3 regions of the Paenibacillus sp. 2KB_22 genome follow, and region 3 is predicted to be linked to each of the others. Evidence: riboswitches for the same ligand, from Rfam matches in the RefSeq annotation. Region 3 holds a riboswitch; each other region holds the start of a gene.

Region 1 (10,454 bases), on a different contig from region 3:
GGGCTCGTCGTGCGGTACGGTGGGACACTGGATACGCTGGAAATCGGTGATCCGTCTTCCCGCCCACCTGAACGTGTATTTAGCGGAAAACGGATGCTTATCGAAAAAATAATCATGCTGCTTAACTTGTTGATACTGACAGCCGCTGGTGTTGTCTTTGGCTGGGACCAAGCGATGTATTCCGTAATCGCCTACCTTATTGCTTATGAAATGGTGTACATTGCGTTCAGGGGCTTCTCTTCCAAACGCAAAGTATGCATTTTGACCACACAAAGCTCTCAAGTTGAAAAAGCTATACGCAAACGGCTGCGCCGTGAACCTGGAACGCTGAAAGCCACTTCTGACTCAACACAACTCGCGATGGCGGAAGGATGGATCAGGCAGATCCCAGGTGCACTTTATTATGAGGTACATGTTCTGGAGATGGTCTGGTTGAAGTCCATTGTGCGTCATATTGATCCACATGCGGGCATTGTGACGAATCCGGAAAAATAAAAAAAACGCTCTCTTCCCCTATGGATGGACAGTATTGTCCAACAAGGTCAGAGAGCGTTTTTTTCTGTTATTATAATTACTTGTTATTATAGCTCAACGATGGCTTTGACTACATATGAATCTGGCAATAGCCATTGGTCTATTGCAGTAGGTAACTCATCAAATTCCACGCGGTGTGTGATATAACCATCCATACTTAATTTCTTCTGACGCAAGGTTGACAGGACCTGTTCAAAATCTTCACGGGTTGCGTTTCGGCTGCCAAGGATGCTCATCTCCCGCTTGTGAAATTCGGGATCATGAAAGGTAATATCCGCTTTCACAAGTCCCACGAAAATGAGTTGACCACTATGCGCCACATATTGAATGGCCTCATTCATGGAATTCACATTACCGGTTGCATCGAAGACAGCTGTAGCATAGTCGCCCCCCGTAATTTCAGCCACTTGTTGTACAGTATGTTCATTGGCCTGTACCAGGTCATCCGCTCCAGCCCAAGTCCGGCTAAGCTCCAGCCTGTCCAGGTTACGGTCAACGGCAATAACACGGGCACCTGCCTGTTTCGCGAATGCCATCACGCCAAGCCCAATTGGGCCAGCTCCAATCACAACCACATGCTCACCAGGCTTGATTCCGGCTCTTCTGACGGCATGGGCTCCAATGCTTAATGGCTCTACCATTGCTGTCTCATCCAGTGTCAAGCCTTCTGCTGAGAGCAGATGTGAGACAGGCACGCTGATTCTTTCTCTCATGCCTCCGTCTACATGCACACCCGTGACTTGCATGGACACACAACAATTGGTTTTTCCACTGCGACATGCAATACAATGACCGCAATGCAGATATGGAATAATGCTTACCTGATCCCCTGGCCGTAACCCTGCATCGTTCGGACCGATCTCTTCAATAACACCCGCCAGTTCATGACCCAGTACGCGAGGATAGGTAAAGAATGGCTGATTGCCTTTGTACGCATGCAGATCCGTTCCACAGATCCCAATCCGTCGAATGGCAACCAACGCCTCCCCTTCTGCCCGTTCCGGTTGAGGCAGGTCTTGTAGCTCCAAACGGTCTATTTCTTCACACACAATGGCTCTCATCATTGTTCCCCCTTGGATGATTCTGGTGTCATGTTGTTATGCTCCGCATTATATTCAGGACGTCCACTGGACCACGTCTCGTTATGCAATGGAGCCAAAATGCGCAGCACTTCATCAAGCAAACCTTGATCTATCGGCTCCTCTATCCAGGCTGCGTTATTGACGATATTGCGCTGGTTGGCACTGCTCACCAGTGTTGTTGGAATCCGTTCATTCGCCGTAGAGAATTGCACGGCCAGCTTGGCAATGTCACTCCCTTGTTCTGCACAGAAGCGGGCAGCTTTCAGGCAGAGCTCTTTCACCTGTTCATCTGCCGGATGCCAGGCAGGAGCACCTCGGGTACTTAACAAGCCCATAGAAAGAGGCGAAGCATTGACGAGGCCAATTTCTTCTTTTTCCAATAGCGGCAATAACGATAACAATGAGGTATCGTTCAAAGAATAATGACAATACGAGATGATCGCATCCGCATTGATCTGTGGCAGAACCTTCTCGAACAACGGCAAGGGCAAACCGCAAATCCCGGCATGACGAATAACTCCCTGCTCTTTCAGTCGCAGCAATGTCGGAAAAGCTTCTTCGATAATAATCTCTGCTGGCACAAATTCAATATCATGCAGGAACAAAATATCAATATAATCGGTATGCAACCGCTTAAGGCTCTCTTGTACACTATCCTGAATACGCTTACGTGAAAAATCAAACTGATCTTCCCCATAACGTCCTGCTTTGGTTGATAGAATATAAGAACTGCGCGGCAAGCTACGGATAGCTTCACCTAATACCGTCTCTGCCTTGGTCAGCCCGTAGTAAGGTGAAACGTCTATGTAGTTCATCCCCGCATCTACGGCTGCATGTACAGTGCGAATCCCTTCCTCCCGGTCAATGTCACGAAATACAGAACCGAGGGAGGATGCTCCAAAGCTTAATACAGGTACGTCCAGTTCTGTCTTTCCAAGTATTCTTCTCTTCATTGGTTTGCCCCTTCCTGCATGTCTGACTACACAAGTTCCCTTTCATTGTAACAGTTCAATTTCATTATAAAATATCGGCATTTGCGTAACATGTACTGTTTGATGACCTCAATCTCCAGAAAAAATCAAAAAGCCCGCCGTCTCTCCATACGGAGTAGTCAGCGGGCTTGGCTTCATAAATACTTATCTAGCGATCAGCATTTATGAAAATTGTATTTAAAATATTAATTAGTTCTGCATTACGAAATCTTCAGTCACGGTATTCTCTTCATCGAACATGCGCAAGATGTCGTAACGGGTGTTACGTTGTGCCGGAATATAACCGGCCTCTCGAATCAAACGCAAAATGGATTCAATGTTCACTTTGTAAGTTGCACCAGCAGCAGATACAACGTTCTCTTCAATCATCGTGCTACCAAAGTCATTACAGCCAAATTCAAGCGACTTTTTACCAATCTCAGGACCCATGGTTACCCAAGAGGATTGAATGTTCTTGATATTATCAAGCACCAGTCGGCTGATGGCTACAGTCTTCAAGTACTCTTCCGGCGTCTGACGCTCCAGCTTAAGGTTTGTATTGTCTGGCTGGAAAGTCCACGGAATGAATGCCAGGAAACCTTCGGAATCATACTTGTTCGCAATACATTCGTCCTGCGCTTCACGTACACGGAGCAAGTGCAATGCACGCTCTTCCATCGATTCACCAAGGCCGATAACCATCGTTGCTGTGGTGTTCATACCGATGCGGTGTGCAGTTTGCATAACGTCCATCCAATCCCGCCATGAACCTTTCAAGCGGCTGATCTTCCGGCGTGTGCGGTCATCTAGAATTTCAGCACCGCCGCCAGGCAAGGAATCCAGTCCAGCTTCGTGAATGGCACGAACAACTTCTTCCAATGTAAGACCATCGGATACTTCAACCATTTTCATAATCTCAGCTGGGGAGAAAGAGTGCATCGTGATGTTCGGGAACCGCTCTTTGATGGCTTTCAACAGGTCTGTGTAATAGCTGAAAGGCAAGTTTGGATTCGTTCCACCTTGCATCAAAATCTCGGTACCATTCACATCTTCCGTTTCCTGAATTTTCTGGAAAATAACTTCATCTGGAAGTACATAACCTTCATCTGAACCAGGTCTGCGGTAGAAAGCACAAAAACGGCAGTACACATCACACACGTTCGTGTAGTTGACGTTACGCCCAATTACAAATGTTCTGTATGGTTCAGGGTGCATACGTTTCATAACGACATTAGCAGCTGCCCCGATTTTGTCCACTTCATTGGATTCAAATAATTGAATCGTGTCTTCCAAGTCCAAACGTTCGCCCCGAAGGGCTTTATCTAAGATACGGTCTACCGTACTCATCGTAAAAAAGCCTCCCTCATGAAGAGAAATTATATAACGATCCGTCCCAACTTGTTCAAAAGAAGCAAGTTCTGGTGGCAACATCGCATTTCTGTACTCCACATATCGTAACACAGGTTACATGTGAAAAAAAGCACCTTATGTACAGGTGCTTTAAAAATAAGTAAAAATTTTTACATATGGAATGGAATTGATTCGAACTTAAGTGATACGGATAGACGTATTTAGGCACTCACTTTTGCTAAGATTCCTGAAGTGCTTGTTCCAAATCTACAATCAGATCTTCAATATCTTCCAGACCTACCGAGAAACGCAGCAATCCATCTGTAATTCCACGGTCATGGCGAACCTCAGCAGGCATTGCCGCATGAGACATCATCGCTGGGTAGGACAGAATACTCTCCACAGCTCCCAAGCTTACAGCAACAATGGGTAGCTTCACCCGGTTAAGAACCGCTTTTGCCCGATCTCCTGAACCGACGTCAAATGAAACGACAGCTCCATATCCTGTTGACTGGCGCTCATGTGCCTCGCGGCCCGGATGGTCCTCCAGTCCAGGATAAAAGACAGCGGTAATATCACTGCGCTCATTAAGCCATGCCGCAAGTCTGGCTGTGCTCCGTTCACTATGAGCCATACGAGCCCCCAAGGTTTTCATCCCGCGCATCAAAAGCCAGGATTCTTGTGCCCCGAGTACAGTTCCGAGTCCATTTTGCAGCTGTTTCAGTTGTACGCCAAGTGATTCCGTGCGAGCAACTGCTAAACCTGCCAACACATCACTATGCCCCCCGAGGAACTTGGTAGCACTATGTACGACGATATCCACACCAAGCTCAATTGGACGCTGATAGTACGGTGTCATAAAGGTGTTATCCAGAATTGTGATCAGATCATGTTCCTTCGACCAGTCAGTTACGGCAGCGATATCCGTAATACGCAGGGTTGGGTTGGACGGTGTTTCCATATAAACTGCCTTGGTGTTCGGCTTGAGTGCCGCTTTTACTTCATCTATATTAGTCATGTCTACAAAGGTCGTCTCAATCTGCATACGGCTTAATATGGAAGTAAGCAACCGATACGTACCTCCATATACATCTTCCGTTACAATCATGTGATCTCCTGCGGAGAACATCATGAACACGCTGGAGATCGCAGCCATTCCCGATGAATAGGCGAATCCTCGTGCTCCGCCCTCCAGCAGTGTGATGTAATCTTCCAAAGCCTGACGTGTCGGATTACCCGAACGACTGTAATCATGTTGAGGCGGATTGAAGATATCAAAATGATGGAAGGTAGAGGCTTGATAGATTGGTACACTGGAGGCTCCAGTTGTTTTGTCGATTTCATCACCAAAATGAAGCAATTTGGTATCAAATTTTAATTCAGAATTCTGCTTGTTGTTGGACTCACTCATGAGTGCACGCCTCCTTCGACTTCCTGTTGTGCAGCTGTCAGAGCATTGCCAAGATCTGCAATCAGATCATCTGCATGTTCAATGCCTACGGAGAACCGGAGCAGTCGGTCATCCACACCTACGGCATCACGAATTTCAAGCGGAATATCCGCATGCGTTTGTACCGCTGGGTAGGTCATGAGTGATTCCACTCCACCGAGACTTTCGGCAAAAGCAATCAGTTTGATATGACGTAGCAATGGTTCAACGTAACGTGCATCCTTCACTTTAAAAGAGAAGATACCTGTGTTACCGGTGGATTGTTTATTCTGCACCTCATACCCCGGATGATCGGACAGGCCTGGATGATACACTTCACCCACCGCTGGATGCTCAAGCAAGTATTTCGCAATGGTAAGCGCATTGTATTCATGACGCTCCATGCGAAGAGCCAGCGTTTTCATACCTTTCATCAACTGGTAAGAGTCACTTGGAGACAATACGGCTCCAATGGAATTATGCAGGAACGCCATCTCTGCAGATAATGCCTCACCCTTGGTTATAATTAGTCCGGCCAGCACATCATTGTGTCCGCCCAGATATTTGGTAGCGCTATGAATGATGATATCGGCACCCAGTTCAATCGGACGTTGGAAAAATGGAGTCAACAACGTGTTGTCAACAATGGTCAACAGGTTGTAACTTTTCGCCCAGGAAGCAACGGCTTCCACATCTGTGATCATCATCAGTGGATTGGTTGGTGTCTCAATGAATACAGCTTTGGTATTCGGCTGACGAACCTTCTCCAGTGCTGCAAGGTCATTCGTGTCCACATAACTTGCGGTTACACCGAAACGGGACAAGATGCGTTCAAGCAGACGATAGGTTCCGCCATACAGATCCAGCGATACAATCAGATGATCGCCTTGACCAAACATGGCAAAAATCGTTTGCAGGGCGGCCATACCCGAGCTACAGGCAAACCCTGCATCACCGGACTCCAGCGCTGCAGCCGCTTCTTCCAACACTTTACGGGTTGGATTAGTTGTACGAATATAATCAAACCCCGTGCTTTGTCCAAGCTTCGGGTGACGAAACGCAGTGGATTGATAGATCGGAAAGTTAATGGCGCCTGTTACCGGTTCATTGATGGATCCAATTTGTGCTAAGCGGCTTTCGATTTTCAACTTGTTGTTGTCTTCCATTGCTGCATCCTCCTGTAATCTCGATTAGATTTGCGGGCCAATATCGTAAGGTGTTTCTTGATACACATAGTAATTGAGCCAGTTAGAGAATAATAAGTTGGCATGAGCGCGCCAAGTGGCGGGTGGCACACGTGAAGGATCGTCATTCGGATAATAATGTCTAGGCAATGCGATATCCAACCCTTTAGCTGCATCCCGATCATACTCCCACTTTAATGAGAACGGGTCATACTCGGCATGTCCTGTGGCAAAAATTTGTTTGCCATCTTTGGTAGCAACCAGGAAGATACCCGCTTCCTCGGATTCAGCCAAAATCTCTAAATTCTCATTCTTTTCAATATCTTCGCGTCTCACTTCCGTATGACGGGAATGTGGAACGTTGAATACTTCATCGAATCCACGCAACAACGGAACATGTGGTTTATTGATGGTATGTGGGAAAACGCCGAAACACTTTTCATCAAGTGCAACCTTGGGTACGTTAAAATGATGGTATAAACCTGCCTGGGAAGCCCAACATATGTGGAGGGTTGAAGTCACATTGGTTTTGGTCCATTCGAAGATCTCCTGGATTTCATTCCAATAGTTCACGTCTTCGAAATCCATCTGTTCCACCGGGGCACCCGTAATAATCATGCCATCGAAACGGCGGTGCTCAATTTCATCGAAGGTTTTATAGAACAGATCCAAATACTCCTGCGACGTATTCTTCGACGTATGGGATTTGGGATGTACGAGAACAACATCCACCTGAATAGGCGTGTTTCCCACCAGACGAAGCAATTGTGTTTCGGTCGTTTCCTTTGTGGGCATCAGGTTTAATATAGCGATACGGAGTGGACGAATATCCTGCTGGTATGCAGAAGTTTCATCCATGACGAAGATATTCTCTCCTTCAAGTACTTCTTTTGCTGGTAGAGTATCCGGAATTTTGATTGGCATGGTAAGTCTAACTCCTCCTTGTGCATAGATAGATGCAGCCGCCACTGGCTTGATGTCTTCACATCAATACAGTGATTGACTGCCTTGAGCTTGTAAAAACATTGAATTGCTCTTTCATCCAACGTTACAAACAACCTCAAGTTCCTTAGCGAAAATCACTGCTGAGAAGTCGGGGCATATGACAAAGACCTTCCTCGGATTTCGAGAAAGGTCATATGTAAATAGATATGCGCCTCTCTCATCTCTCAGTTACAACAGTGCCACTTGACACTTGGTCGCTGCAAGAATTAGCACCGTGCGGTATACCGCCGGTTGCCGGGTTTCATCGGGCCAGTCCCTCCACCTACTCTTGATAAGATTTCGCTGTATTAGATTGTAATTTAATATGGTTCACCGTCTACTTTATTACATTAATGCCCTCACGTCAAGTTGCAGTTCTCTGTCTGCGGTCCAAATCGGAACCGTTCATCATCCGTTGTCATACACTGCCTCAGGGCGCGAAATAGACACATTTTTGCGCTTGAAAGCACCTTGTACCAGCGGTATACTAAACAAGGTGTTATAAACCCTTATGTGAGAGGTGACATATTAAATGGATGGCGACCCGAGGCCTGACTGGCAGCCGAATTCCGATAAACTGCATAGAGAATTGACATCAGCATGCCGGCAGCGGGACGTGACTTCCGTTTGATTATATAGTGAACGCAGCCCTGATCTCCAGGCTCCGCTGCCGACCGGCTGATTTGTTCTTTTTGCGCCCATAATGATAATATCCGCCAAGTTGGCGGGTGCAGAAGGAGTAGATTAACGATGAAAATCCGGTTGGTAAACAACGGTGTATTTATTCCGGTGGACGATATTCAGCAGGCGCTGACTCCACCAGCGGAAGGATTCTACTGGATCGATGCAGATGTAGACGATTTGGCGGTACTTCAGCCGCTGTTCTTGATGCATGATCTGGCTGTGGAAGACTGTCTTAGTGACGAAGAACAACGTCCGAAGATTGAAATTTATGAGAACCATTATTTTATTGTGATTAATAGCATCCGTTTCGATGATGAAGAGATATTTCTGCGTGCGGTGAACTTGTTCCTCGGCAGACATTTCATTATTAGTGTTACGAAGCAAAAGGTCAGCGAATTGCGTACACTGAAACCAATCCTGTGGGAACAGGAAATCAGTACACCGGATCGTCTGTTGTATTTGCTCGTTGACTTGATTGTTGATAATTATTTCACCGTAGGTGACCGAATTGAAGCACGGATCGAGAAGCTTGAGGAAGACATTCTGATGCACACCAAAAAGTCACATCTGAATGAAATCATCGGGCTGCGCAGTGAGATTCTGTGGCTGAAAAAAGTCCTTGGACCTCAGAAAGAGGTCATCAACACCCTGAACAAAAAAGATCTGCGTCTCATCGATGATCAACTGCAAAAGTATTTCAGTGACATCTATGAGAATGCCGTAAAAATATCGGAAACCTTTGAGACTTATCGCGACCTGATGGGCAACTTGCGAGAAGCCTACCAATCCAGTATAGCAAACCGGGCGAATGAGATCATGCGTGTATTTACCGCCATTACCACGGTCTTCATGCCGCTGACGGTTATTACCGGTATATACGGCATGAACTTTACGAATATGCCTGAGCTTAACTGGAAATACAGCTATTTTGTTGTGATTGGCCTGATGGTTACACTGGGCCTGAGCATGTTCTTCATTTTCCGCAAAAAAGACTGGGTATGAACTCGTATGAAATAACAAAGACGACGCGCTCCTCTTGGAGAAACGCCTCGTCTTTTTTTTCATTTCCGAAGCTTAACCAACTTGCTTCTCTGTCTCTGCGTGCCGACGAAAGCGGATCCGAATCATGCGCAGTCTTTCATAGACCTGCTCCAGACTTCCTCCGTCGGGCTTCTCTCCTCCATACACCTTATGTAATACTGGCTTCAGAAACGTATCTCCCAGCTCCTCATAAGCACTCCATACAGCCTCTTGTTCGTTCTCTGGCATCACTGCAAGCTCCACATCAAGAAGGCAATCGGTGTCATAACCTTCGTGATCCAGTGCCTCCAACAGCTCAATTAACTCGCGTCGGGATAATCCGGATCGATTAACAATTTCCTCTAACGTATACCCTTCCTTCATGCCTTCAAGCACCTGCTTGCGCGTGGTGAACTTATCAAGTTCCTGTTTGTACTTCTGCTCTCTCTGCTTGTATAACCAGCTCTCATACTCTTCTTCCTTCAGTGCCGTGTATACCCAGTCCAGCGGAAATGTCGTTGAACGCTCCAACCCGTTCGTAATCTCCATCCATTCCGCACCATAGTCAGTCGCTTTGCTCTCCCCTACGCCAGGCAGTTGCATCAGTTCATCCATCGATTGCGGAACAAAGGCACTGATCAAACGCAGCAGACGATTCGTTGCAATAAAATACGGTGCCTTCCGGTCAGATACGGCTCTCTTCCTACGCCATGTGCAGAGATCCGTATATAACTGTTCATTGCCGTATAGCTCACTGTAACAATGGAGCCGCTGTCCACCATAACTCCGTGACTTCAGATCATCATTCTCATGAAATAACCCCTGCAACTGCGGTCGGTACCCCTCACTCATCTGTATGGCAAGCTGATGACGGTAAATATGAAGCAGCTCCTCCCAAGAAGCCCCTTCATACCAGATGCTGTCCTCACGCTCTCCTTCCTCGTAGCGACTCCATCCCAACTGCCAGCTATCTTCCTCTTCCCCAATCCATAGCTGTGCATACTCTGCATTCTGATCTGACATTCTGGACAATCTGTTCATGAAAATGACTTCCATTTTCCGTTCCCTCCCTTTAACATTTCAGCCTATACTGGTTAGTTACGCTACCACAGGCAGCACAAAAAACACCTCTCCTGCAAAATCCATGCAAGAGAGGTGCTTCCTCATTAACCGTGCTATGCTGTTGCCCATATCATACCACAATGGTAAAATTCGT
Region 2 (10,454 bases), on a different contig from region 3:
CAGTGTAGATGCCAAAACAGGGGAGCTACTTTGGTCGATTCCAACGGACAACGAGTACACGCTATCCGATGATGGATATATGTTTATTTTCCACGATAATCAAGTAAGTGCCAAGCATATAGCCACAGGTGAAATCCATTGGACAGCACCTCTGCCCGGGCCGCCAGAAGATTTTTTGAGATACTACGGGCCTGAGTCATCCTATCCAAGAGAGAATGGAAGTTTGTATGTGGTTGCGGACTCTGGTGATTTAAAAAGCAGTACACTCTACTATTACGATATCAACGGAAATTTAAGCCGAAATTTCAAGGTTCCGTATTTTATTGAAAAAATCACAGGAAATATTATTATTAGTAAAAAATTCAGTGATCATCCCGATTTCTACATAAGCAGCCTGACCACAGGAAAAAAAATTAAAACGATTACTGGCGGAAAAGGGTATAACCAGATTATGGGTCTATCCGATGATACATTGTTGCATTATAGTATTCACAAAAAAATTATGACGCTAAAAGCATACAACAGTTCAGGGAAAATCAGATGGACAAAAGAACTTCCTTATATTGATTACTCAACTGAAATTGTTGCATTGAAGGATCGTTTTTTGTTTGTAGATGCTAAAAATAAACGAATTAAGTTATATTCATCTGCGGGTAAGTTAATCGCTGAGAAGGCATATCTGCCCATACCAACCACCTATAACAGCTATTGGATGCCTCTTCATATGGCAGTTGATGGTACAAGTTTTATGTTTACAGCTAAAAAGAATGGAAATACCGAACTAATTATTATGGACACAAGCAACCTGAACGTTTTGTACACTTACAAAAATGGCGAATTTGATCTTAGTGAGGATCGTCTATTTTTAAATAACACAACGGGTCTGTACATCCTAAGCGACGAAGGTCGTACCTTAGTTAGCACTCGGTTAATTAAATAGCATAATCAGGGGCATCAGAAGAGGATTGTCCTCATGTTGTTATAAGCTAAATCACACTGAAAAAGCCCTCACCAATCCAGTAATGGATCGTGAGGGCTTTTTTATATTTGGTTGTATCTCTAGCTTTTTGGGGTACAACCCTACATCAAGTCTTTTATTTCCGCCACTTCTTCGCAAGCTCGCCAATCTGATGTGGCGTAGTTCGGCAACAGCCGCCAATAATTTTTGCCCCCGCAGCAACCCACTGTTCCGAAGCATCACTCATACTGCCACATGTACCCTGTCCACTCCACGTCTTCGTTGCTGCATCGTATACTTCTCCCGAGTTCGGATACACAATAACAGGTTTATCGCTGGTACGATTCAAAATACTCACTGCTTCCGTCACCACTTCCATGGGAGCACAGTTCAGGCCAATCGCAGCAATCTGCGGCTCGGAACCAAACAATTGTGCACATGTCTCAATCGGCGTGCCCTCACTGATTGCCGTCCCATCTTTCAAGGAGAAAGATAGCCAGGCATACGCATGAGGAAACTCCTTCAGCAAATCAACCAGCACCTGTGCTTCCTGCAAGGATGGAATGGTCTCAAAAGCCAGAATATCAGCACCCGCTTCAAGCAACGCGGCCATCCGCGGACGATGGAATGCAGCCAATGTCTCATCTGACACACCGTAGTGACCGATGTATTCCGATCCATCAGCTAGATAAGCGCCGTAGGGTCCAACGGATGCAGCAACCATCGGTCGTGGCCGGGCCAAGCCCCCTGTCTCTAGGACATCAGACGTTTGTTGTGCCGTTCCGATGACCAGATTGCCCTCCAGTTTGACTTCCGTGTTTTCTACTCCGCCTCCCTGCACTTCTGCCCATACGTTATCTCTCGCCTGTGCAGCCAGCTCCACCGTCTTGCGAATCAGGTCCAACGCTTCTTGCTCACCGATTCCTCTCTTGCGGAAGCCATCCACCGTGGCTTGATAACTGGATGTAATCGCACAGTCGGCTCCTGCCCGGAAATAATCCGCATGGACCTGAACAATAACATCCGGATTCTCAAGCAACACACGAGCCGACCATAATGGATCATCCAGATCACATCCATGCTGTTCGAGTTCTGTTGCCAGCGCTCCATCCAGAATCATGACCGGATGTTCACGCAGGATCTGTTCTATGGGGTTAGTCTGTTGTGTTTGCGTCATATACTTGTCCTCTTTTCTTATTCACACGTTCTGTCAGGTAATAAGCTGCGTAACATACTGCGATAAACGGAACCCCACAATACAGCGCAATTCGCTGTGTTGGGTCGAAGGCAATACCTATGCATGAAGCCAGGCATAATATAAATGAAACAATCGGTACCACCGGATACAGTGGTGTGCGGTAGACCAGATTTTTGACCGCGTGTCCTTCCCGGATATACTGTCTGCGGAACATGAACTGGGAAGCACTGATGCTCATCCATACGGCAACGACAGCCAGACCTGAGATGGAGACCAGAGTAATATATACTGTACCTGGGGCAATGATGCTGGACAGCAAAGCCAGTGCACCCCCCACCATACTGATCAGAAGTGCATTCAGCGGTACCCCGCGCTTGGTCAGTTTGGCAAACCAAGGGGAGATCGTCTTTTTATCTGCCAGAGACCAGAGCATTCGTGACGAAGCATACAGACCTGAATTCGCAGCAGAGAGAATCGCCGTCAGAATAACAAAGTTCATAATGTCTGCTGCATAGGGTACACCCACCCGCTCCATTACCGCTACAAACGGACTTTCCAGTACACTGGCATCCGACATGGGCAGCAAAGCCGACAAGATAATAATCGTTCCGATGAAAAAAATAACCAACCGCCACAGCGTGGTATGAATAGCTTTGGGAATCGTCTTTTCCGGATTCTCCGTTTCTCCAGCGGCAATACCGATTAACTCGGTGCCTGAGAATGCAAAGTTAACAGCAAGCATGGTCATCAATATCGCTGTAGCCCCATGAGGGAACCACCCGGATGCTGTAATATTGGAAAGGAATGGAGTCGGTTCAGAATCCGCCATGGGGATGAACCCAAACATAGCTGCACCACCGATAATAATGAAGACTACGATGGTAACTACTTTCACAGATGAGAACCAGAACTCAGATTCTGCGAATAATTTTACCGTTAAAGCATTGAACAAAAAGATCATCAGTGCAAAAAGCGCGCTCCATATCCATACGTTTACCGATGGGAACCAGCGCTGCATCAACAGACCGGCGGCTGTGAATTCGGAGCCAAGCGCAACAGTCCAGGTTAACCAGTACAACCAAGCCACCGTGTAACCTGTTGCTGGTCCGATATATTTAGCTGCATAACTATGAAATGCTCCCGTCTCCGGCATATGAACAGACAGTTCACCAAGACAGAGCATGACCAAATATACTACGATGGCTCCAATCAGGTAGGAAAGAATAGTTCCCAGTGGTCCCGCCTGCTGAATCGTGTAACCCGAGCTCAGGAATAATCCCGTTCCAATGACTCCACCCAGAGAGAGCATGACCACATGCCGTGCCTGCATTTTCCGCTGAAAATGCCCTTTGTCGTTGTTGTTCTCCATACCTGCTGCTCCCTACTTCTTCATCCAGAAAAAACAAAAAAGACCCACTCTTCCTAAAGAGTGCGCCGTTACTGACAAATAAAAACAAACGCTCCTATCTATCAGGCTGTTCACCCGCTGGAATTAGCACAGTATCCTTCAGATCTGTTGCTGAGGTTTCTAAGGGCCAGTCCCTCCACCTCTCTGGATAAGAAAATGATTTTTTATAAATATAGCGATCTATCATGAATGTGTCAACATTTAAATCATAAATGGCACATCTCGCTATTCTGTAGAAGACCCTGGATTGGTGATGGTGGTCTTAACCTCATACGTGATCGGCACGGTGCTAAAAATTTTATCCCAATCATCTTTGACTTTCTTCCATGTTTTTGGATGTTTAATACGCAAGCTATCCCGAAATTCCCCTACATCGACTTTATAGGTATGCTGAAGTTTGGACAATACCTGACGAATCTGTTGTTCGGCCAGCTCAGCAAAATCCTTTTCCAATTCTCTGAGATATTCACCTTTCTCCTCTTCCTCGGGAGCGCGCCAATCCTCCATCAGCCAGCCTTCCGATTCAGTCTTCACATGAAATGAAATATCATTGCCAACCACCTTCGGAATAATTTTCACTTTTTTCTTCTTGATTTCATATACGACGGTGAATCCTTGCTTGTTATGTGTTTTTAAGACACCTCCTTTTTTTTTGGAATTGAGCCATGACAGACCTTCTAGATCTGTTTGACTAAGTTCTCCAATGAATTTGGTTGTTTTTCCATCAAAGATGCTGCCCCCAGAGAACTTGTCCTCTCCATGGGAATACAACACATTCTGAAGCAGAAAGCTGGTACCGGACTGCATTTGAGCGTCTAATTTAGACAGTAATACAGGATCCAAAATTTTGTTGGACAAATACGAATTGTTCGTAATTCCTGTGAGATAAAATGCCGGAATCCGAGACGGGTCCTGTGAAGTCAACACATCTAATGCACGATGATGACTGATCAGCACCAGGCAGTTCGGTCGAATATCATTATCCCGTAGTACAAAATCAAGTAATTGATTCAAACCATATTTTTTGGCAATATCCTTGGAGACGACGATAACTTTCAGATGATGTCCAATGAGGGGCCGATCCCGCCTTAACGCAAACTGACGGAAGATTTGCAACATGGAATCTCCACTGAGCTGTTCATTGGAGTAGGATGTTTTACCGGAAGAAGGCGAACCGGATTGTTGGCTCGATTGACTATTGGTGATGCCTGGAGCAATCTGCACCGTAGCGGTCACATAGTTCTTCTTAGGATATGTTCCTCCCTGTTCAGCGATGTCTTTTTCAAATGCTGTCTCTTTACCGACATCAATTCCAAGACCGACATAGAGACTTAGATCCTCTATTTCCCGACTGCTCCAGCATCCGGATATCAATAACAGAATGCACAAGGCAGAAGCTACACGTAAGAGCATACGAAATGGTGTCATGCATGCTTGCCTCCTTTTTTGCGAATCAGACTTAACAACAGTAGGACCAGAGGTAAAATGGCGAATAGAATCACGGATACATTGCCGAGCATATCCCCAAGTTTAAAGGTATCATCCACCGTTTTAGGCATCATTGCTGTCACATAAATGAACGGAAGCAGACCATACATAATGCCCTTGATTTTTTTGGAACGGAACAAATCACGAATGCCCACCGACGCGCAATAATGTGTAATCGCTGTAGTCGAAAAGATTTGCATAATCCAGATGACCAACAATAAGGATTCGAACCGTTCAAATATCAAACCTTGTATCTCGAAGCTTCTTACCAAATCCAGCGTTGGCCAAGTCCGTGTTTTGATTCCATCAAGGGATAGGCTACCTACAACCATAACAACAGTAATCAAATAGATTGCGGTCGTTATGAATATCCCCCAACTCATTGCCATATTGCTCTTCTTTGGATTTTTCATATAAGCAGTCATGATTAGCATCACCTCATACCCCGTATATGACAATAGAGAAGGCTTCAGTCCTTTGAAAACGGGCATAAGCCCCTCCCCGAGCACCGGTCTTAGATTCCCAATCTCAAATAGCTGATTACTCAGCAGAATTTCAATCACAAAGATAATGATTGTAATCGGCAGAATAATCTCGAACACACGTACAATGACACCAAGCCCACCTGAGATCATATATATACCGATCCACATGAAGACCATAATAATCGCCCATGTGGGGGTGCGTTCAAGCAGATACATCCCTGTTACTTCAGCCATGACTCTAATTTCGAATGCGGCAATCACCATAAAGTACATAATCATGGCAAATCCCAATATGTAAGCAATCCAGCTCCCCGTAATTTCACGGGTGAACTGGAATACCGTTTTCCCTGGAAATCTGCGACATAAGGTTACCAGTACAATTCCGACACCTGCAATAATCAGTCCCGACAGAATAATGGATATCCAGACATCCGGTGTTCCGACAGCCTTACTGGTCGTTCGAGGTAACGTCAAGATCCCGGCACCAAGCATGTAATTGACAATAATGACAACGGCCTGTGTCGTGGTTATCTTTTGTGGGGAGCCATTCACTTCATTTCACCTCCAGACCTCTTGTCCATAAGAATTCAAATTATTCTTTTCGATCCTTGTCGATTGGTTTATTCATATCGGGACGCATTCTCATCATGTTTAACGGAGCACGTATAACGAAATCCTTCCAGTCATTCATATGATAAGGAACCGCTGGTGCAACATAAGGTACGCCGAAACTGGAGAGTCGTGCCAGATGCGTGCATACAAGCAGAAAAAACATAACCACACCATAAAGACCAAGAATAGCTGCACTAAACATCGCGGCAAATCGTAGAATTCGCAGCGTTAACCCTGCACTATAGACAGGAATCGTAAAGGAAGAGATCGCTGTAACCGCAACGACAATAACCAGGAATTGGCTTATGATTCCTGCTTGTACTGCTGCTTGCCCAATAATCAGACCTCCAACGATACCCATCGCAGGCGCAATCGGTTTAGGCAGCCGTATCCCTGCCTCTCTCAGAATTTCAATGGAAATTTCCATGATCAGTACTTCAATGATCGAAGGAAACGGTACTCCTGTCCGCGTTTCAATAATCGTCAGAACCAGCTTGGTCGGGATAAGACCAGGGTGGAACGAAATAAACGAAATATAGAGTGCAGGAGCGAGCAATGCCAGCATCGCAGCTACAAAACGCAGCATGCGCAAAAAGGTTCCTGGAATCCAGCGTTCATAATAATCTTCGGGAGATTGGAGCAACATGCTAAAGGTCACGGGTACAACGAGCACAAATGGCGTCCCATCCAACAGAATAGCCACCCGACCTTCCAGCAAAGCACCGATTACCCGGTCAGGCCTTTCCGTATTTAGTACCTGCTGAAAAGGACTTAGGGTACTGTCTTCAATGAGCTGCTCCACATAACCAGATTCCAGCATCGAATCCATATCCATCTCTTCGATTCGCTTGCAGACCTCCGTTACGAGTTTGGGATCTGCAATATCCTGAATATAGGCTATCGCCAAATCTTTTTTGATTCGTGAACCCACTTCATACTTCTGAATAAACAGGCTCTGATCACTTCCGTAACGACGTAAAATGCCTGTATTATCGCTTAATTGCTCTGTAAAACCAATCCGAGGCCCACGGATCAATCCTTCGGACACAGGTTCATTCACGCCTCGTGATTTGATCTTGTGGCCTCCAATTAATAAAGCACCTGGTAAACCATCAACCAACAGTGCATTTTTTCCGAAAAGCACGCCAACGGAGAGCTCTTGGAGAGACTTAGTCTCCTCAACCAGGCTGACAGGAAGTAATTGATCCTTCAGATATGCCGACAGTAGGTGTGCGTTGTCTGGATGAAGGAACCCCTCCTGCTTAAGTAGGGGAACACCTTCTAACATTAACGGTGTAATTAAATGATCATCTACTAAGTCCTGATCTACCAGGCCTTCGGTGTAGATGACCGCAGCCCGTGTATTCGTTCCCCTAATCGTAAATTCCCGAATATGCACATCTGCATTTTTGCCAAAGCTTTCTTTTACGCTAATCAAATTTGTATTATAGTTCTCCGTTAATTTAATATTGGCATAATGACCTGTCTCGGTTCCTTGGCCCTGTCCTTTGGCTGCTGGCGAGATATCCTTCGAGGATATAGTAGGTTGCTTCGAACGAGAGAAGCTTCCACGCTTAATGGCGGCATTGATCCAGCGCGTAGTCATGGTAATCCCAATCGGAATAATGAAAACCAAGAATGCCTGAATCCATATGGGCCCTTTTGGCACGTAGGATAGAATTGTTGACCACATGTTCCCACCCCTACATTTCTCTGCATGTGAAGCTGCAGGTATTCCCAAGTATTGTGTCCCCGTTTGATCACAATAATTCCCGCTTTTTTGTGTGCTGAACGACAAAAAAAGCGGTTCCTGTGTAAGGAACCGCTATCACTATATATTCTTATACGATTCTGGTTACATGCTCCGCCTTGGCATCCAGCAAGTGAGCCGATGCAGCAATTGCCATAAAGTCATTCAATGCGATCTCAATCTGCTTCTGGCTCCGCTCGACGTATTCCTCTACTTTTTGCGTGCCACCTGTAATATTACCAATTTCCTTGGTTATTCCAGTCACGCTATCACGAATCTCATTGATCGAACTCTCCACCATTGCGGATAATTTCTTGACTTCCTTAGCCACGATATCGAATCCTCGACCGTATTCCCCTGCATGTGCAGCCTCAATGGCGGCATTTAATGCAAGCAACTGTGTCTGTGATGAAATCTCGCGTATGGTTCGTACCACGCCCTGAATCGATCCCGCTTGTTCCTGAAGATGAGTCAGTGTTGCACGATTAGTAGCCGACACCTCTGAGATATAGGAGATACTGGACATTAATTCCTGGCTCCGTTCAATGCCTACATCTGCCTGCCCATTCAGCTCATGTGACATCGTTTTCAGCTCATTCACTACGACCGAAATGTTGTTCTGACGGTTGGTGATGTTGGTGGCAATTTTGGAGACACCCAGTATCTTCTGATTCATCTCATCGTACACCGGCATATACGTCGCCTCAAGCCATACGGAATTCCCCTTTGCATCCTTGCGTTCAACCTTATCTTGAAAGCTGACACCATTTAATATACTATTCCAAAAATCATCATATTCAGGGGTATTCGCAAAATTGCCAAGGCATAATTGTTGATGCTTCATGCCATACATCTCTTCTACCGTATAGCCCATGGTCTGGGCAAAAACTTCATTCACATAAGTTACCCGTCGATCCAGATCGAATCGAATAATAGCCAGACTTTTCTCCATCGCCTTGATGACCAGTGCATCGGTGACAACATCTTTCTTTTCCATAGCTAATACAGGCACTTGATAACCCCCACAGTTCATTCCATAATAGACAGCCTTTTAACTAGCAAAACAACGATCACAACAACATATGTATCCATCAGGTTCTAATGACTCTATTATTGATACCCAATTTGCAGCATTTTGGATCACCTGTTGTCATTTATTTTTAAAAGAGAATCTGCTGCACTTTATCCGCTGGCAATGGCTTATCCCATCCGTAAAATGTCTCTGTATCTACTTTTACGTATCGTAACATAAAGCAAAGAAGCATACACTTCTGTATTTCTAACAATTTTTCTGTTTTTTAGTAACCGTTTATCCCCTATATACAAGAAAAACAGGACGATTCGTCACGCATCGACCTGTTTCTTATCCATTCTCATCTTTATTCCTTTTTTCGTGGTGTCCAGCGCTTCGCTTCACTGTGATTCGGATACTGTATGCCCGCAGGGTAGGAGATCAGCTCGATCAGCATCCCCCACGGCGCCCTTCCATACACAAACTGATTACCTTCCCCGCCTTCAATATGACCGGACAGTGCTCCAGGCTCTGTCAGCAATACCCCGCCTGCTTCCTTGAAGCGTTGTGCAGCTTCTTGCATATCGTCCACATACAACGCCATATGCTGCAATCCGTAATCCGATGCCCTGACTGGCTCTGATTGCGCTGTATTCGCGTACTGAAATAACTCCATACTGGCGCTCTCTCCGAGCGATAACATCCGAATATGAATAACCTTTGCTCCTGAACGCAGTCCTAATTTACGCTCTGCCTCAGGCCCTTCCTGTGGCGGATCATCCGGCGTTATATGGTCATAGGCAAGTTGAGCTCCAAAAGCCTCTTGTAGAAATAGAGTCGCCTGCTCCATGTCCGGTACAGTTATTCCAATATGGTCGATACCTCTCGTAATCATGTTATCCCTTCTTTCCTTTATCCACTGAACTTACTTGTACTTTGCAAAATCCATACCTATATGATTTACACGAAAAGTGTCGCTACAACCATTACCCATTCCCCTACATGCGCCAGCAAGGGCGACATTTCCAGATGCGAAAAAATGACTAGCTCAAGCGTTAACGCTCAGCAAATAAATGAACGGTAGTGCCTGATACTTGATATGAAGTAACGTTTGGACTTGCGGGACCTTCTGGCTGCTCAAACGACCTTGTATAGAAACGAACAAAGAAGAGCGCATGATATCCATGGCTCTTCTTTTTAATGTTTTTAATTTAAAAATCATGCACCGTCACACATAGCTGAATCGCAATGCCAAACGGGTCCCGCACAATGCCATAACCTGGACTAAATTCATTTTGCTCGTAAGGTACCAGTACCTTCACGCCCTCATGTTGCATCAGAGAATGATACAGTTGATCGATGGTATGTTTATCCTTGGATTGAATACATAGTGACGTGCTGTTCCCCAGCTGCCATGCTCTCTCTGTGTCCATTGCTTCTTCCGCAATCATGACTTTGTTAACCCCAATCTCAAGTACCGAATGTGTAATATACTCATCTTGACCGGCAGGGTACTCGAAGCCCGGATTCATCTCCTTCATCT
Region 3 (10,454 bases):
GAGGAAACCGTTCTTAATCAACTTCACATCAATGCAGGACATACCTACGAAGAATATAATGCATCAACTGACAAAACTTCCACCATAGGGCTCAACAGCCTTCTGATGGGCGGAATCGGGTATACAGCTTCCCAAAAATTCAGCGCTCTTCTTTTGCTCAAAAAAGGATGGGCCATAATCTTGGTTGTCGTTCTTGGGCTAATCGGTTGGATCAGATACAAAATCAAAAGTTCACACGGAGATGAAGAAAAACTCTCTCCCTCCGAGAGGACGTACTTGCAGGAAGCGGATGAACAGCAGCATGCTGATCAGAATGAATTATCCTACTACCGCCAATCTGGACATCACTCCAATGCTGATACATCAGAAAAACTTTGACCTATGTTGTGACTTTTGTTGATCCACGCCTCGCACAGACTTAGGAAGGGGCTGACTCAAAAGTTCCACCTCGCTCCAAGCGCTAATGAACCTACCGCACCTTAAAAGGCAGATCATCAACGGTTGCAAGATTTAACAAACCAGAGATCTGGGCAAATGGGAGCGAATACCATATGTCAGGTTCATTAAAACAAAATAACGCAAAAAGAGGATGTCCTTCCGTCATATTCATGACTTATGGGACATCCTCTTCTTACAAGCTCACACCATATCATTCATATCGTTAAATTATTCAGTTGCAGGTTCAACTGCACCTTTATAACGCTCTTTGATGAATGTTTTCACTTCTTCGGAGTGCAGGGCAGCAGCCAACTTCTTAATTGCATCTGAATCCTTGTTGTCCTCACGGGAAACGAGGATGTTCGCGTATGGGTTACCTTGCAGATCTTCGATCAGCAAAGCATCATTCGCCGGATTCAGGTTCGCTTCAAGCGCATAGTTAGCGTTGATGAATACCAGATCCGCTTCATCCAATTGACGAGGCATCATGGCCGCATCCAGCTCGATGATATCCAGGTTCTTCGGATTGGCTGTGATATCTTGAATCGTAGAAGTGATATTCGTGTTATCTTTCAGCGTAATGATGCCTTCTTTGGCGAGCAACAACAGAGCACGTCCCCCATTGGATGGGTCATTTGGAATTGCTACTTTTGCGCCGTCAGCCAATTCATCCAAAGACTTAATCTTTTTGGAGTATCCGCCAAAAGGTTCAACATGAACAGGAGTTACAGCAACGAGGTTGAATCCACGTTCTTTATTCTCTGTGTCCAAGTACGGCTGATGCTGGAAGAAGTTTGCATCCAATTTTTTATCAGCAAGTTGCTGGTTGGGTTGTACATAGTCATTGAACGTAACGACTTGCAAACGAATACCTTGTGCTTCCAGCTCAGGCTTGATGCTTTCCAGAATCTCTGCGTGTGGTGTAGGTGAAGCTCCCACTTTCAATTCAACCGTGCGTGGTGCACCTGCTGAATTGTCTGCGCCGCTATCGGCGTCCTTGTTGTTACCGCAAGCTACGAGAACCGCAATCAGCATAAGACTAAGTAGAGCGAAAGACCATTTTTTCATGTGTAAAACCCCTTCTCTCATCATTTTTTTAATGTTGCGTTCGAATAAATGCATAGCCATCATGTTATCTATGTGTTATTTCCTGGTGAAAAATGTAACCAAGCGATCTCCAGCCATCTGGAGAATTTGCACGAGAATAATCATCGACACTACGGATATGATCATGATTTCATTTTGATAACGGAAGTATCCGTAGTTAATAGCCAGTGTTCCCAGTCCTCCACCACCAACCATGCCCGCCATGGCCGTATAGGAGACAAGCGTAACAATAGTGATCGTAATTCCGGCAAGCAGACCAGGTAACGCCTCAGGCAGCAACACCCGTCTTACAATCTGTCCGGTGGATGCCCCCATCGACTGCGCCGCTTCAATTACCCCCCGGTCAACTTCTCGCAACGTCGTCTCCACCAATCGAGCAAAGTAAGGAGCTGCTGAAATAACCAAAGGAGGTATTACGCCGAGAACCCCCGTAGCTGTACCGACAAGTATACGAGTGAATGGAATAAGAGCAACAATCAATATGATAAATGGTACCGAGCGTAAAATATTAACAACCAGAGATAGTATAGTGTAGACTGTCCGTGACTTAATTGAAGCAGATCGGGCTGTCATGAACAGCAGAACTCCGAGTGGTAAACCCAAGATAACGGTGAACAGGCCTGATACACCCAAAATTTGCAGTGTCTCTATGGAAGCTTTACCAACCTCTTCCCAACGTACGGTTGAAAAATCCATCTAACGTAGCACCTCCACATCAAGTCCCTCAGCGGTTAATTCGGATATCGTCCGATCAATCGCATAGGAATCACCTTCGAACCGAACGGTCAGTTGTCCATAAGGAACCTGTTTAATCGTAGAGATCGTTCCTTGCAGGATGGCAAAATCCACACCCGTCTTGCGAACCGTTCTGGATAAAATCGCTTCATACGTTTTGTTCCCCAGAAAGGATATCTTCACAAGTTTGGAAGCAACCCCTGTCTGCAGTTCAACGCCTGCATTCGCCAGAGCGGTCTCTTCCAGAGCCAGTCCAGCTTCATGGTCACGCATCATGAAGTCCCGCGTAATCGCATGTTGCGGCTTCAGGAACACTTCTGTTACAGGTCCCTGTTCCACAATGCCGCCTTGATGAATGACAGCTACCTTGTCACAGATGTTCTGAATGACATGCATCTCATGTGTAATCAGCACAATCGTAAGGTTGTACTTTTCGTTAATGTCGAGCAATAACTTCAGAATTGAATTTGTCGTCTGCGGATCAAGTGCTGAAGTAGCCTCATCACAGAGAAGTACATTCGGATCACTCGCAAGTGCTCTCGCAATCCCCACACGTTGTTTCTGTCCACCTGATAATTGAGCTGGATATTTGTTGCTATGGTTCTCCAGACCAACGAGATTGAGCATTTCCTTCACTTTGCGATCGATGGCATCCTTGGGTGTATTCACAAGCTTTAGTGGAAAAGCCACATTATCATATACCGTTGCCGAAGATAACAGATTAAAGTGTTGAAAAATCATTCCGATCTTGCGTCTCTGTTGCTGCAATTCGGTTTTGCTCAGTTCAGTCAGATTGATCCCGTCAACCCATACTTCACCCTCCGTAGGCCGCTCCAGCAAATTAATACAGCGAATCAGTGTACTTTTACCCGCTCCGGAATGGCCAATCACGCCGTAGATTTCACCCTTTTGGATGTTCAAATTCAGCTCGGATAACGCTGTTGTAGACTTTTTGCCTTTGCCGTACGTTTTCGTTAAACCTTTTAATTCAATCAATCGCACTTGCCCCTTTCCAACCACCTACATGTATCTTTACCCGATCTAAAGGAAAACTCCCCTTAAAGTACAAAAAAGAGCCCTTTGCAGAAACAAAGAGGGCTCTTCACGTGAAAGAATATACCTTCTCATCTGCCAAAATCGTGCCTTGCACCATTTTGTAGGAATTAGCACCTAACATCTATAACGAATGATACATGTATCATGTCATTACAAATCGGTTGCCGGGCTTCATCGGGCCTGTCCCTCCGCCGCTCTCGATAAGAAATATGTTGTTGTAGGATTTTATAAGTTCATGTAGTTCATGCTTTATAATGTGAATGTAACTTTTGAGAAATATCAGTTCATTCTTCGTCATTGTAACACTCTAATTGAAACTCAGTATATTCCAAGTATTCCGATTTGTCAAAGGGAATTATTTCTTTGCCATATTTTATTGATATAACGATAAGAGGCTGTTAACGTTTCACAGACCATATCCACGCCCTGACGCATTTCCTGCACATGCTGATTCAGATCCTCCAACTTTACTTTACCTTGCAAGGTCTGGTGTAACTGCCACAAGTCATCGTGCATTTCTGAGTTCATGTAGTGAATTTCCATATTACGTCGTTTGCGCAGCTTACTCATCGGCTCCCTATATGAGTCCTTGATCTGAATTAATTGCAACGCAAGATCATGATGCTCCCTCGCATAATCGAACTGCCTTAATACCGTAAAATAAGAAAAATGCGCTTTTGTATTTGAAGTATTCAGCTGGAATATTTCATTTAATACGGTGCCGACTTTATCCAGAATGGCAAAGCAGCGAATGAAGCCATCTTTGTAGAAATACACATATCGGGCATACTCGGCTTTTTCAGTCGGCGTCATGTCGTCCGTTGAGCCTGCAACGACTTTTTTGCGAAAATGAGAAGCAGCGAAGCAGCTTTGCTCCAGTTCATCCAATGAGGAGATGAGTCCCTGGGTCCACACATACAGTTTCCGATAGTCATGCGTAGGATCGTGGTCCACATGCATTTGTCGCTGAAATAGCTCAAGTGTAGGCGCCATTGAGTCCATCGCTTCCTTCAATTTACCTTCGTTTATACGCGGTTTTTCCCCCAGCAACGTTCGCAGCATATATAACCTCCTCTTTCCAATTCAACAAGAATTCATCACCGTAACACTTCATCCATTCCGTGTAATTGCTGCTTGCCATAGGTTGCCCTGATCCCCCTGACATCAAACAAAGTCCACCTGTCCAATGATGTACATCACTGGATGGTGGACTTTCATATTAGGCCGAGTACTTTCAAGAGAACTGTATCTGTATCTAGAACCGATTAACCGGTCGATGCAGCTTGTACACCAGGAAACTCATATACGTTAAAACTCCGAACAATATGGCGATATCCAGCATATGAGCAAGAGCTACGAACATGTATACTTCCGGACGGTTCATTGTCACCATCATGAAAATACCAATAACTACTTGCATCAGGATGAGAACAACGGATACCACGCCAAGGGTACGCATTTCCTTGTTGTCCGGATGATTACGGTAAGCGAAGTGACCCAGAATTGCAATAACAATGACGAGCGATGCTGCTGCTGCACGATGAGCAAAAGCAACCGCTACCCCACCCGAAAGCTCAGGAATAATCTGCCCGTTACAGAGCGGAAATCCGGAACATCCGCCAGCAGAATTCGTGTGGCTCACAAATGCACCCGTGTATACCACGAGATATGTGTAAATGGTGGAGAACCAGACCAGATTCCTGAATTTTTTGCTCACCCGAGGGTATTTATTCAGACGCTCCAATCCGCCATCTTTTGCCTCCTGCCTTATGCCCAGCGCCATCATTAGGGAACTGGCAAAAGCAATCAGTGCAAAGCCGAAATGCAGTGCCATGACTGCTGAAGATTGGGAGAAGACGACGGCAAAAGCCCCCATGATTCCCTGGACGATAACAAATACCAGGGTTAAGAAAGAAAACAATTGCAGGTCACGGCGTGACTTGCCGAACAGCAGAAAAGCAACAAACGAGGCAATGGACAACAATCCAGCCAGTGCGCTTACAGCGCGATGGGAATATTCAATAAGTGAAGCCACAGTATGTGCCGGAACGAGTTTTCCGTTACATAGAGGCCATTCCGTTCCGCAGCCAAGGCCCGATTCCGTTTTGGTTACGATGCCTCCACCAAAAGTGGCCAGAAACATGACAAGACAGGTTAATACGGTTAACCATTTAAACAAAGTTAAGTGTTTCAAATTTTTCTCACCCGCTGTTGGTTTAAGATGGCGAAGAATATCCTTCGCTTGTTTCGGTACTTTGACACTTATTTCACAACTAAATTCATTATACCGGATAAAATGTTCATTGACGTCGCGCTTTGTGACAAAATGTTAACGTCTGGTGAAAAAATGACCCGTAGGTCATTGGGGTATTGGGGGATAGCCAGTTGAATGGTGTCTTAAACAGAGTTCAGAACACACAAACGCCATTTCCCTATTTCAAGAGAAATGGCGTTCTTTTTATTATACCCTTTTACAACATGAACCTGTCATACTTTTATATAGGTTCAATGAAACATTTACACAATAACGGAGAGGACAGAAATAGCCTGAAGAAGCGAAGCTAAAAGCTTTCTGAAAGAAAGCTGCATCGGAAGCATATGCTTCGCCTTTATCCCCGGATTTCCCCTTTATAATAGGATCAAAGAAATCTGGGGATAACAGTGATCAGAAGGTTATTCTGTCATCGGAGTGTCTGTGTAAATATTCATTCGTTGAACTTATATAACATCATTTATGGATCGTGTTGTACACTTCAACTGCGCGATCCAGGAACTGCTCAATCTCTTCTCTCGACTTGCGCAGCTTGTTCACGTACCGTACGAGTTCGCGCCCATCTGTATACGCCACAAAACTCGGAATGCCAAGAATATTCTGCTCTTCACTAACCGTTCCAACCTGATCCACATCGACCTCAATTAAAGTCAGTTCACGTACATATTTCTCTTCAACCTCAGGCATAAACGGATCGATGTATTTGCAGTCACCACACCAGTCTGCCTTGAATACGGCAATCGTCAAACGTGGGGATTGGATGGCTACATCAAAAGCCGGTTTGGAAGTAATCTGTTCCATTCAGTTCATCTCCCTTTCTGTACCTTGTCTTACCCTAAGTGAAGCAAATTGGCGAGTGGAAGTCAAATAATCAGCGCATACTTAGAATAAACCACATGGTCTGTGAATTTAAACCCAGAACATCATGAAAGGATGTCACGTCATGACTTCCACCAGAACCGATTCTTCCAGCGAACAGCATCACGGGTCCCTCTTGCAGATTGTCCGTTCCATTCCGGGTGCTGCCCGGGAAATCTGGCGTGGCAAACAGGCTGCATGGCAAGCCTCAGCACAGCTTCGTCACCCATTGCGTGACATCGAGTGGGATACCGATACGGCAGCTGCCCTACAGTCTGAGGTGGAGCGTCTGTTACCTGCCAGCAGCAAGCCTTTTGCACGTACGGACCAGGTCCAAAGCGCACTCGTCTGCGAAGAAGATTGCATCATCCTGGAAGAGATTAAGACACTGACCCAGGAGCATAATCGGAGTAATATCACCCGCACGGCAGCTTATCTGGAATGTTATGAGCAATACCCTGAACTGCATTGGGCACTGCTGGCCCATATGGTCTCTCGCAACGGCGGATATCACATGACAGATCTTCAGAGTGACTTAATGCATAATCTGCAGAATCAGAGCGATCGCGATCATATGTATCGGCTGCTGGAGCGATGCAATGCACTCATTTTCCAGGATGCATATCCCCAGCTACAGCTGTATATGAACAGTCGCCGGATTGGACGAAGCTGTTTCCATCTCTTGTCGCACTTTCACGTATCGGCGTTTATGACGCCGTTTTGGGAACGCTTTTGGCTGGAACGGTGCAGCTCACTGCTTAGTGTGGCATTAATTATTAATGAGCAGAATTATATCGAGAGCCGGGTCGTGCAGCATCCTTATTTTCAAAAAGAAGTACTCTCCAAACCCGCATTCCATCTGCATAATCTGGCAGGTCTGAATCATATCGTCTTTCCTCTTGGGCGGGGAGCAGGACTCGCAGGACGCGTCATTGAACATTTTGGCAAGTTGGATGAGCGGATCATGTTTGGCAAAGGCCTATATGCTCTGTTGTTTGGGGTGGAGCAAGTCTATACACAAGTGATGGCATTCGCACGTTCGGTTCCCCATCGTGGCTCGCGTGCCGAATATTGGCCTGGCCTGTTTACCAATCGTGAAGACGAGGCAGGTGATCAGACATTATACGCTCAAGCGCTACTTGATGAAGAATGGCTTCCAGAAGGGCAACGATTATATAGTCCGGAACTGCTCTCCGTATGGGGCGACACGCCTTATGAACCGATTACCAGACAAGACTGGCTTCAGACTCGGGATTGTCTCGGTTATCTGACGGCACCGCGCAGGCCATGGCTGTTTGAGATGAGTCACGAACACCGGTATGGCATGCTGAAAACATCACTGGCTCATGATGCAAAAACCATCACACACTAATGCTGAAGATCATATGGAGCAGGCAAAACCGAATGATGTGAATATCTGATGTACCGCTAATTCTCGCCTGCTGGGCTAGTATTCAACGCAGTCACTCAGCTCGCCTTAACGATACAAAAAGCCCTGTCCGCTTAACAGCAGACAGAGCTTGTATCCTATTTTCACAACATATTGGAGTTTGAATGATGCTGCTTGTATTCTTAACCTCTTTGCCCAGTTCCACGTTGAAGACGCATAAGTGGACGGAGAATTTTTTGCAGAATACGGGGGTAACTGCCCAGCTCGTCCTTGCGCAATACTCGCAGCACAACCATGAGAACCAGATACACCACCACAACAAGCACACCAACCACAAGGCAGGTAAGCAAGAAGGATACACGGGCTGGCAGGAATAGTCCAAAGATCGTATTCCCCATCCAGTTCGTTGCAAATCCTACACCTGCTGCAAGCAACACTGTAATAATAAAGCCTTTCCAACGATCTCCCATGATGGAGAAATCAACGATTTTGCGAAGGACCCGCAGATTCAGGTACGTGATAACCAGGAAACACAGCGCCGTTGCAATAATGATGCCGTATATGCCAAACATCGGCGCAAGGATCAGACTTGCAACCAGCTTGACCACAACACCTGCTGCCACACTAATCATCGTAATCCGCGGTTTCCCTACCCCAAGCAAAATGGAGTTGGTGGTCATCATCGTAATCTGGAAAATGGTACCGAATGTCAGCAAGGCAATGATCGGCGTTCCATCCAGATTGGTAAACAACAATCCGTTGACCGAATATGCTGCCGCACAAAGTGCAATGACAATCGGCATACCTGTCAGAATCGAAATACGCAACGCAAGTGTAACCTGACTCTTCAGATGCGCTTCATCCTTGCGGGCAAATGCTGCCGAGATGACAGGCACCAAGGATTGACTCAAAGCGATAGCGAGAATCGGAGGAATACCCGCAATACTTTGGGCCTTCGCCCCAAGGATCGCAAGAACGCCTGTTGCTTCTTCGAGCCCGATCTGACCACTAAGCAGTGGTACCACAAGGGATGAATCGATGAAGTTGATGGCAGGAACCGCAAGTGAGGACAGCACGATTGGAATAGACAGCTTGAAGATATCACTGTAGATGCCGCGCATTGGCAGTTGCTCTGCACGTTCATAATTCAATTGGGCTGCCCGGTCGCTACGACGCAACTTCAAGGTAAAGTACAGCATGACACCGAAGGCACCCACACTTCCTAATACCCCACCAAATGAGGCACCCGCAGCAATCGTTTGATCATCGTAATTCCATTGCAGCATGACATAAGCCACGATAATGGCTGTACCTACACGGGCGAACTGTTCCACAATCTGTGAAATGCCACCCGCTGTCATATTGCCGCGTCCCTGGAAATATCCACGCATCATCGCAATGGCCGGGAACAGCAGCAAGGCTGGAGCCAAGGCTCGAATGGCGCTGACCGATGCCGGTACTTTGGAGACATACGTGGCATAATAAGGTGCAGCGAACCACAATAAAGCAGACATGACTACCCCGGCGACAGCCGCAAAGATCAGGGCTGCACGGTAGATCTGTTGGGCTTCACTCGCGCGTCCGAGCGCATAGCGTTCCGACACCATTTTGCTAAGTGTACTCGGTATGCCCGCCGTTGCTACAGTTAACAGCATTAAATATACCGTATTGGAGATGGTGAACGATGCGTTACCGACATCTCCGAGGATATGCTCCAGCGGCACCCGCTGAACCAATCCGAGTACTCTCGCGATCAGCGCAGCGGCCGCCAGAATGAGCGTACCCCTAATGAATGTTTCTTTCTTAGACAAACGAATTCCCCTTCTTTCCTCCACACCGGACGTGCATCCCGTTGAAGCTAATCCTGAACGTTTAGGCGAATCTTACCACCCAGATAATAAAGAGAACAATCATGACGATTTGCAAAATAATTTTCATCACGGTACTCGTAAATAGCCCCACCACGGAACCAAATCCGACTTTTGACGCTTTTGAAGGTGAAGACCCACCGATCAGTTCCCCGATAAAAGCACCGATAAATGGTCCCAACACCAGTCCGAATGCCGGAATGACAAACGGGCCAATGATCACACCAATGGTACTGAGCGTGGTCGATAACTTGGAGCCACCAAACTTCTTCACACCCCATGCGCTGACGACATAATCAGCCACAAACAACACAACCACAATCAGAATCTGGATGATCCAGAACCACACACCGAACGGATCAAAACTGAAGAACCAGCCGTAGACCAGAAACGCGAAGAAAATGGCTACAGCACCAGGCAGTATGGGATATACCGTTCCAGCCATTCCCACTGCAAACAGCAGCACAATTAAAATCCAGGCAATGGTTGCGAGCAAAGGTTACTCCCCCTTCAAAATATGTTCACGAATCACTTCGACGATGCCGTCTTCATTGTTACTCGCTACGATCAGATCAGCCGCTTCCTTCACCTGCTCTTGCGCATTGCCCATCGCTACACCCAGACCCACGGCCTCAATGACAGCCAGATCATTCAAGCTGTCTCCGACCGCAACAACTTCGGACATCTCGATGCCCAGCAGCTTGCAGACTTCGGCTACACCACTTGCTTT

The links. A riboswitch is a leader RNA that binds a small molecule or an ion and turns the genes downstream of it on or off. The one in region 3 is predicted to bind S-adenosylmethionine.
Region 1: it holds a riboswitch for S-adenosylmethionine, as region 3 does, so the genes downstream of both, metA (homoserine O-acetyltransferase MetA) here and AB4111_RS23580 (methionine ABC transporter ATP-binding protein) in region 3, are expected to answer to the same signal.
Region 2: it holds a riboswitch for S-adenosylmethionine, as region 3 does, so the genes downstream of both, mmuP (S-methylmethionine permease) here and AB4111_RS23580 (methionine ABC transporter ATP-binding protein) in region 3, are expected to answer to the same signal.

Annotation. Positions count from the first base shown of each region.
Region 1 is NZ_JBFRHG010000001.1:1,765,250-1,775,703, forward strand. Features, by position in the region: gene AB4111_RS07560 (YitT family protein) at 1-495, shown strand, start outside; gene AB4111_RS07565 (zinc-binding alcohol dehydrogenase family protein) at 582-1,595, opposite strand; gene AB4111_RS07570 (aldo/keto reductase) at 1,595-2,569, opposite strand; gene mqnC (cyclic dehypoxanthinyl futalosine synthase) at 2,798-3,934, opposite strand; gene AB4111_RS07580 (trans-sulfuration enzyme family protein) at 4,176-5,348, opposite strand; gene AB4111_RS07585 (PLP-dependent transferase) at 5,345-6,532, opposite strand; gene metA (homoserine O-acetyltransferase MetA) at 6,557-7,474, opposite strand; SAM riboswitch class I at 7,710-7,833, opposite strand; gene corA (magnesium/cobalt transporter CorA) at 8,285-9,220, shown strand; gene AB4111_RS07600 (HRDC domain-containing protein) at 9,293-10,294, opposite strand.
Region 2 is NZ_JBFRHG010000007.1:182,150-192,603, forward strand. Features, by position in the region: gene AB4111_RS27325 (hypothetical protein) at 1-940, shown strand, start outside; gene mmuM (homocysteine S-methyltransferase) at 1,095-2,135, opposite strand; gene mmuP (S-methylmethionine permease) at 2,113-3,525, opposite strand; SAM riboswitch class I at 3,617-3,719, opposite strand; gene AB4111_RS27340 (Ger(x)C family spore germination protein) at 3,790-4,992, opposite strand; gene AB4111_RS27345 (GerAB/ArcD/ProY family transporter) at 4,989-6,089, opposite strand; gene AB4111_RS27350 (spore germination protein) at 6,130-7,842, opposite strand; gene AB4111_RS27355 (methyl-accepting chemotaxis protein) at 7,991-8,911, opposite strand; gene AB4111_RS27360 (VOC family protein) at 9,279-9,806, opposite strand; gene AB4111_RS27365 (VOC family protein) at 10,123-10,454, opposite strand, start outside.
Region 3 is NZ_JBFRHG010000004.1:267,650-278,103, forward strand. Features, by position in the region: gene AB4111_RS23565 (DUF2167 domain-containing protein) at 1-378, shown strand, start outside; gene AB4111_RS23570 (MetQ/NlpA family ABC transporter substrate-binding protein) at 667-1,506, opposite strand; gene AB4111_RS23575 (methionine ABC transporter permease) at 1,582-2,241, opposite strand; gene AB4111_RS23580 (methionine ABC transporter ATP-binding protein) at 2,242-3,276, opposite strand; SAM riboswitch class I at 3,402-3,543, opposite strand; gene AB4111_RS23585 (Cthe_2314 family HEPN domain-containing protein) at 3,682-4,398, opposite strand; gene AB4111_RS23590 (COX15/CtaA family protein) at 4,592-5,530, opposite strand; gene AB4111_RS23595 (thioredoxin family protein) at 6,065-6,409, opposite strand; gene AB4111_RS23600 (DUF2515 family protein) at 6,552-7,838, shown strand; gene AB4111_RS23605 (putative polysaccharide biosynthesis protein) at 8,039-9,667, opposite strand; gene AB4111_RS23610 (DUF456 domain-containing protein) at 9,729-10,169, opposite strand; gene AB4111_RS23615 (Cof-type HAD-IIB family hydrolase) at 10,224-10,454, opposite strand, start outside.